Mangrovibacterium diazotrophicum: one gene and its partner. The protein of the gene in region 1 binds, or shares a complex with, the protein of each later gene. Links are inferred from orthologs where the notes say so. Each region holds a gene or a part of one and is shown in the gene's direction. Other genes may lie near its edges. The genes, in order: meaB and scpA.

Region 1 (3,099 bases):
ATCGTCCGGGGCCTTTCAACAAAACGATTACTGTTACCAGTAACGGTGAAGTTCCAAGAACGATTCTGAGAATTAAAGGTAACGTGGAACAACGTGAAAAAACAGTCGCTGAGTTGTATCCGCGCGAAATTGGCCCGGTGCGTGCCATGTCTAATCACATCGCCTTTGTAAATATCAAGGAAAACGAAGTGAAAACGGAAAGTCTTGAAATCATCAACGACTCGGATGCAGCCGTTACCCTGGATTTCAAAACACCACCTGAAAATATTACCGTCAAGGTTGAGCCATCAACTTTGAAACCACACGAGAAGGGCAATATCATTGTGAGTTACGACGCCTCAAAAGTGCATACTTACGGATTTGTGATGAACCGTATTTATTTGAATGTTGACGGAAAAGCGGATTATCGCAATTCGATAGGTGTTTCGGCAACCATCGAGGAAGACTTCTCAGCGTTGTCGCCTGCTGAATTGGCGAGCGCTCCTGTAGCATCGTTCAGTGAAGATTCGCACGATTTTGGCGAAATTAAGGAAGGCGACAAAGTGGAATGCGTCTTCACTTTGAAAAATACCGGCCAGCGCGATTTGATCATTCGCAATGTGAAAACGTCCTGCGGATGTACTGCGGTGACTCCGGAGAAAAAAGTGATCGGAGCTAACGAGTCTGTACCGTTGAAAGTCGAATTCAATTCGAAAGGAAAACGAGGTCGTCAGAACAAGGCCATCACTGTAATTACAAACGATCCCAAGAATCCTACAACAATCTTGCGCATTTCCACCAATGTGCAGGCAGCCGGATAAGAGAAATAGTTTATCATCATGTGAGCCGCTTCCAATTTCGGAGCGGCTTGTTTTTTTTATCTACAGCGAAGTTTTACCTTCGTAACTCGTAAAAATTTTGAAAGATGATAGGAGATCACGAACATCACCATATAGAGAATGATGAGGCCTACAAAGGTTTGAATGTGAATAGTGGAGTGGAACAGCCCGACTCGTTTGATGAGAGCTCAATTCAGCGATTTCTGAAGAATAAACGGAAAAATCAGCTTTCTGTTGAGGAGTATGTAGCCGGAATTCTTGAAGGTAACCGGACTATTTTGAGCAAGGCGGTAACGCTGGTTGAAAGCTCGAAGCCGGAACACCAGAAAATTGCGCAGCAAATTATTCTGAAATGTTTGCCATACAGCGGAAAATCAATCAGAATCGGGATTACAGGTGTGCCGGGGGTTGGGAAGAGTACTTTTATTGAGTCGACCGGTAAATATATTACCTCGCTGGGTCACAAGCTGGCAGTTTTGGCGATCGACCCGAGTAGCGAACGGTCGAAAGGAAGTATCCTGGGTGACAAGACCCGCATGGAAGAACTCTCAATCGACCCGAATGCTTACATTCGTCCTTCTCCTTCGGCGGGCTCGCTGGGTGGTGTTGCCCGGAAAACGCGCGAGACCATTATTCTTTGCGAGGCTGCAGGTTTCGATGTCATTTTTATCGAGACTGTTGGGGTTGGACAAAGCGAAACCGTCGTTCATTCCATGGTCGACTTTTTCTTGTTGCTGATGCTTTCCGGAGCGGGAGATGAGTTGCAGGGAATCAAACGTGGAATTATGGAAATGGCCGATGCCATCACGATAAATAAGGCCGACGGCGACAACGTAGATCGGGCAGAAATGGCGCGTGTTCAGTACATGAGTGCCTTGCAGTTGTTTCCGCCTACCGATTCGGGCTGGAAGCCTAAGGTACTGACTTGCTCGGCTTATAAAAAGATTGGAATCGACAAGATTTGGAAAACAATCAATGATTATCTTAGCCACGTCAATCAGAACGGTTACTTTCAGTTTAAGCGAAGCGAACAGTCGAAGTTCTGGATGTACGAAACGATTAATGATCAGCTGAAATCGAACTTCTACCAAAACCCCAAGATCAAAGAAATACTCGGAAATTTTGAAGGACAGGTATTGAATGAAGAGTTGAGCTCGTTTGTTGCAGCAAAAGAATTATTAGAAACATATTATCAATCTCAAAAAGTAAAAGAATGAAAAAATTATTTCCAATCATCCTGCTTGTGATGGTGCTCGCCGCTTGTCAAAGCAATTCAAATAAATATACGGTGAGCGGTACCATTGCCGGATTGGACTCGGGTGTTGTATACCTGGTGAAAGCACAGGCTGGTCAGCCGTTGGTTGTAGACACCGCGAAACTTGTTGCTGGAAAATTCACCTTCGAAGGATCAGCAGGATTGCCGGAGTTGAACTTTTTACGCTTGAATGAGCGTGATTATTTCGCTCAATTCTTCCTGGAGAATGCAAATATTAAAGTAGAAAGTTACAAGGATAGCCTTCGTGCAACAAAAATCACCGGTTCAGAAACGACTGATATTTTCAATACGTATGTTGATGAAGTAACCAACCTTGGCCAAAAAATCCGCGAATATCAAACTCAGTATTCTCAAGCTGCTGCAACCGGTAACCAGGACGAAATGGATCGCATCCGTATCGATATTGAAGCGGCTTCCGACAACATGGAAGTTTATGCGAAAAACTTTGTTCGCGAACACAGTAATAGCGTTGTCGGACCATTCATCGCATTGTCGCAGTTAGGTGGTCGTTTGGAATATGCTGAGCTGAAAAGCCTCGTTGATGGTTTCGATCCGAAATTGGCAGAATCAGAATACGTCGTTAAATTGAACGAGATGGTGGCAGCACAGGCAAAAACGGCCGTTGGTGTTGAAGCACCTGACTTTACAATGAACGATCCGGAAGGAAACCCCCTGACACTTTCTTCATTGCGCGGAAAGTATGTGTTAGTTGACTTTTGGGCAAGCTGGTGCGGACCATGTCGTCAGGAAAACCCGAATGTTGTTGCGGCTTACAATAAATACAAAGATAAAGGCTTCGATATTTTGGGTGTATCTCTGGATCGCGATAAAGATGCCTGGTTGAAAGCCATCGATGACGATAAACTGGCGTGGCACCATGTGTCGGATTTGAAATACTGGCAAAATGAAGTTGCTCGCCTTTACGATGTAACTTCAATTCCACACTCAATTCTGTTGGATCCCGATGGAAAAATCATCGCAAAAGATTTACGCGGTGAAGCACTC
Region 2 (3,235 bases), on another replicon or contig:
ACCTTGAAACCTTATCGTGGTGCAATGGCTTTCGAAAAATTGCGTGTAGCAACCGACAAATTTGCTAAAGCTGGCAAACGTCCGTTGGCGTTCATGTTGACGATTGGTAACCTGGCTTTCCGCAAGGCCCGTGCACAGTTTGCATGTAACTTCTTTGCTGTTGCCGGTTACGAAGTGAAAGATAATAACGGTTTCGCAACAGTTGAAGAAGGCGTTGCTGCTGCTAAAGCTGCAGGTGCTGAGATTGTTGTAATCTGTAGCTCTGATGAAGAATATGCTGACTTGGCTCCTGCTGCTTCCGATGCTATGAAAGGCGAAGGAATTTTCGTTGTAGCTGGTGCTCCTGCTTGCATGGATGATTTAAAAGCAAAAGGCATTGAAAACTTCATTCACGTGAAGAGCAATGTGCTTGAAGACTTGAAAGCGTACAATGCAAAGTTAGGCATCAAGTAATGAGTCGTGAGTAACGAGTATTGAGTTATTAGACGACCAATTCACTTTAATTCAAAATCAGATATAATGAAACCGAATTTCAAGAATATAGATATAAAGTCTACTACTGCGCAGAAAAAGGCCAGCGAGTGGGCTGCTGAACACAAAATTGAAAAAAACTGGGTCACTCCGGAGCAAATCCCGGTGAAACCGGTTTACACCAAAGAAGATTTGGAAGGCATGGAGCATTTGAATTATGCTTCAGGTTTGCCACCATTCCTTCGCGGACCTTATTCAGCCATGTATCCTTTGCGTCCCTGGACCATCCGTCAGTACGCAGGGTTCTCAACTGCTGAAGAGTCAAACGCATTCTACCGCCGTAACCTGGCTGCCGGTCAGAAAGGTCTTTCTGTCGCTTTCGACTTGGCAACTCACCGTGGTTACGACTCAGACCACCCTCGTGTAGTGGGTGATGTTGGTAAAGCCGGTGTGGCAATCGACTCAATCCTGGATATGAAAATCCTGTTCGACCAGATTCCATTGGATAAAATGTCAGTTTCGATGACAATGAACGGTGGTGTATTGCCGGTAATGGCGTTCTACATCGTTACTGCTTTGGAACAAGGCGCTACTTTGGATCAGTTGGCCGGTACCATCCAAAACGATATTTTGAAAGAGTTCATGGTGCGTAACACCTACATTTATCCACCTGAATTCTCAATGAAAATCATCGCTGATATCTTCGAGTTCACTTCTCAGCATATGCCGAAGTTCAACTCAATTTCTATCTCGGGTTACCACATGCAGGAAGCCGGTGCAACTGCCGACATTGAAATGGCTTACACCCTGGCTGACGGTTTGGATTATATCCGTACAGGTATCAACGCCGGAATCGACATCGACGCTTTCGCACCTCGTTTGTCATTCTTCTGGGCTATTGGTATGAACCACTTCATGGAAATCGCCAAAATGCGTGCCGCACGTATGATCTGGGCGAAATTGGTGAAACAGTTCAACCCGAAAAACCCAAAATCAATGGCTTTGCGTACGCACTCGCAAACGTCAGGTTGGTCGTTGACCGAGCAAGATCCGTTCAACAACGTTGGTCGTACAGCAATCGAAGCGATGGCTGCAGCTTTGGGTCATACGCAATCATTGCACACCAATGCGTTGGATGAAGCGATTGCATTGCCAACCGACTTCTCTGCTCGTATTGCACGTAACACACAGCTGTATATTCAACAAGAAACTGAAATCTGCCGTGGCGTAGACCCATGGGCTGGTTCATACTATGTTGAGGCGTTGACAAAAGATCTTTATACGAAAGCTTGGGCCTTGATCGAAGAAGTTGAAAAACTGGGCGGTATGGCTAAAGCGATCGAAACAGGTGTACCTAAAATGCGTATTGAAGAAGCTGCCGCACGTACTCAGGGACGTATCGACAGTGGAGCTCAAACAATTGTGGGTGTTAACAAATATCGCTTGGAAAAAGAAGATCCGATCGACATTTTGGAAATCGACAACACAGCTGTTCGTTTGTCTCAGATCGAGCGTTTGAAAAAATTGCGTGCTGAGCGTAACGAAGAAGAAGTACAACAAGCATTGGCTGCCATTACAAAATGTGCCGAAACCGGCGAAGGCAACCTGCTTGACCTCTCTGTAAAAGCTGCACAAAAACGTGCTTCATTAGGTGAGATTTCTGACGCCTGCGAAAAAGTTTGCGGACGTTATAAAGCTGTAATCAGAACTATTTCAGGCGTGTATTCATCAGAAAGCAAAAACGATGCTACCTTCCAGGAAGCTCAGGATTTGGCGAAGAAATTCGCTGAGTTGGAAGGCCGTCAACCTCGTATCATGATCGCTAAAATGGGTCAGGACGGACACGACCGTGGTGCTAAAGTAGTAGCAACCGGTTATGCCGACCTTGGTTTCGACGTTGATATGGGACCATTGTTCCAAACTCCGGAAGAAGCTGCCAAACAAGCGGTTGAAAACGATGTTCACGTAATGGGTGTTTCTTCCTTGGCTGCAGGTCACAAAACATTGGTTCCTGCTGTTATCGAAGAACTGAAGAAACTGGGTCGTGAAGACATCATGGTTATAGCCGGTGGTGTAATTCCTGCTCAGGACTACAAATACCTGTACGATGCAGGCGTTGTAGCGATCTTCGGACCTGGTACCAGCGTTGCTGCTGCCGGTAAGAAAATCCTTGAGGTTTTGATTGCTGCGCACGAAGAATAGAACCTTAGTCGCAAGACTTGAGTTTTGAGTAACGAGTAAATCAACTCACCATATCAAAAGGCCATCTCCGTTTCGGGGGTGGCTTTTTTGTTTCGAAGGATGACCATGGTGGTACTTCGTTGTATTTACAGAATTTCTGAGATTTATTGAGGGGGTCACTTTAAGTGAAACCCTCAATCATAATTTTTTTGTTTAGTCGAATTTACTGTAGCATAAAGCGGCTGTAGTCTTCTTCTTTCTTTACTTCTACTAACGGGGCTTCGTTCATGGTTTCTTCCGTAACCTTCAGTCCATTTTTTTCAGAGATTTTTTGTGAGGATCATCCTCTTTGGGCAGGCGACTGGTCAGATTGGGGTGGGTTGATACGTTTTCGGCAACCATTTTCTTGAGCGTAGTTGTTAGTCAATTTAGTGATTCGTTATGATAATCTAATTTTGGTGTTTGGATCAAGAAAGGCAAGTTGTGAAGTCTTATTAATAATATTGAAACCAATAATTATGATCCGGATGAAAGGTTTTGGCACGGTTGACTGCCTGGATCGTCAGCAAATAGTCGTATTTGG

The links.
Region 2: the proteins of meaB (region 1) and scpA are in contact, whole or in part, in a crystal structure (PDB 8DPB), measured with the Methylorubrum extorquens proteins. The link is inferred for Mangrovibacterium diazotrophicum from one-to-one orthologs. Residues at the interface, in SOR26638.1 of Methylorubrum extorquens: Arg20, Ala21, Ala24, Arg25, Thr28, Ser32, Arg33, Arg34, His37, Thr98, Gly99, Gly100, Ser101, Ile102, Leu103, Lys106, Thr107, Ala110, Ala113, Ile114, Asp115, Arg116, Ala118, Phe119, Ile120, Arg121, Pro122, Pro124; in SOR27001.1 of Methylorubrum extorquens: Glu577, Glu578, Asn579, Asp580, Gly581, Arg582, Arg583, Arg585, His596, Ala604, Ser605, Ala608, Asp609, Gly611, Phe612, Asp613, Val614, Asp615, Ile616, Gly617, Pro618, Leu619, Glu625, Arg628, Gln629, Val631, Glu632, Asn633, Asp634, Glu661.

Annotation. Positions count from the first base shown.
Region 1 is NZ_RAPN01000005.1:99,469-102,567, reverse strand. The notes cover bases 199-2,969. They hold meaB (methylmalonyl Co-A mutase-associated GTPase MeaB), read left to right. Parts: upstream 199-904; coding sequence 905-2,035; downstream 2,036-2,969. Other genes in these bases: BC643_RS21530 (TlpA disulfide reductase family protein), read left to right, coding at 2,032-2,969; BC643_RS21540 (DUF1573 domain-containing protein), read left to right, coding at 199-800. Also shown: more of BC643_RS21540, read left to right, coding at 1-198; more of BC643_RS21530, read left to right, coding at 2,970-3,099. UniProt on the Escherichia coli protein: Binds and hydrolyzes GTP. Likely functions as a G-protein chaperone that assists AdoCbl cofactor delivery to the methylmalonyl-CoA mutase (MCM) ScpA and reactivation of the enzyme during catalysis.
Region 2 is NZ_RAPN01000001.1:2,814,348-2,817,582, reverse strand. What follows is about bases 190-3,096. They hold scpA (methylmalonyl-CoA mutase), read left to right. Parts: upstream 190-519; coding sequence 520-2,673; downstream 2,674-3,096. Other genes in these bases: mutA (methylmalonyl-CoA mutase small subunit), read left to right, coding at 190-453. Also shown: more of mutA, read left to right, coding at 1-189. UniProt on the Escherichia coli protein: Catalyzes the interconversion of succinyl-CoA and methylmalonyl-CoA. Could be part of a pathway that converts succinate to propionate.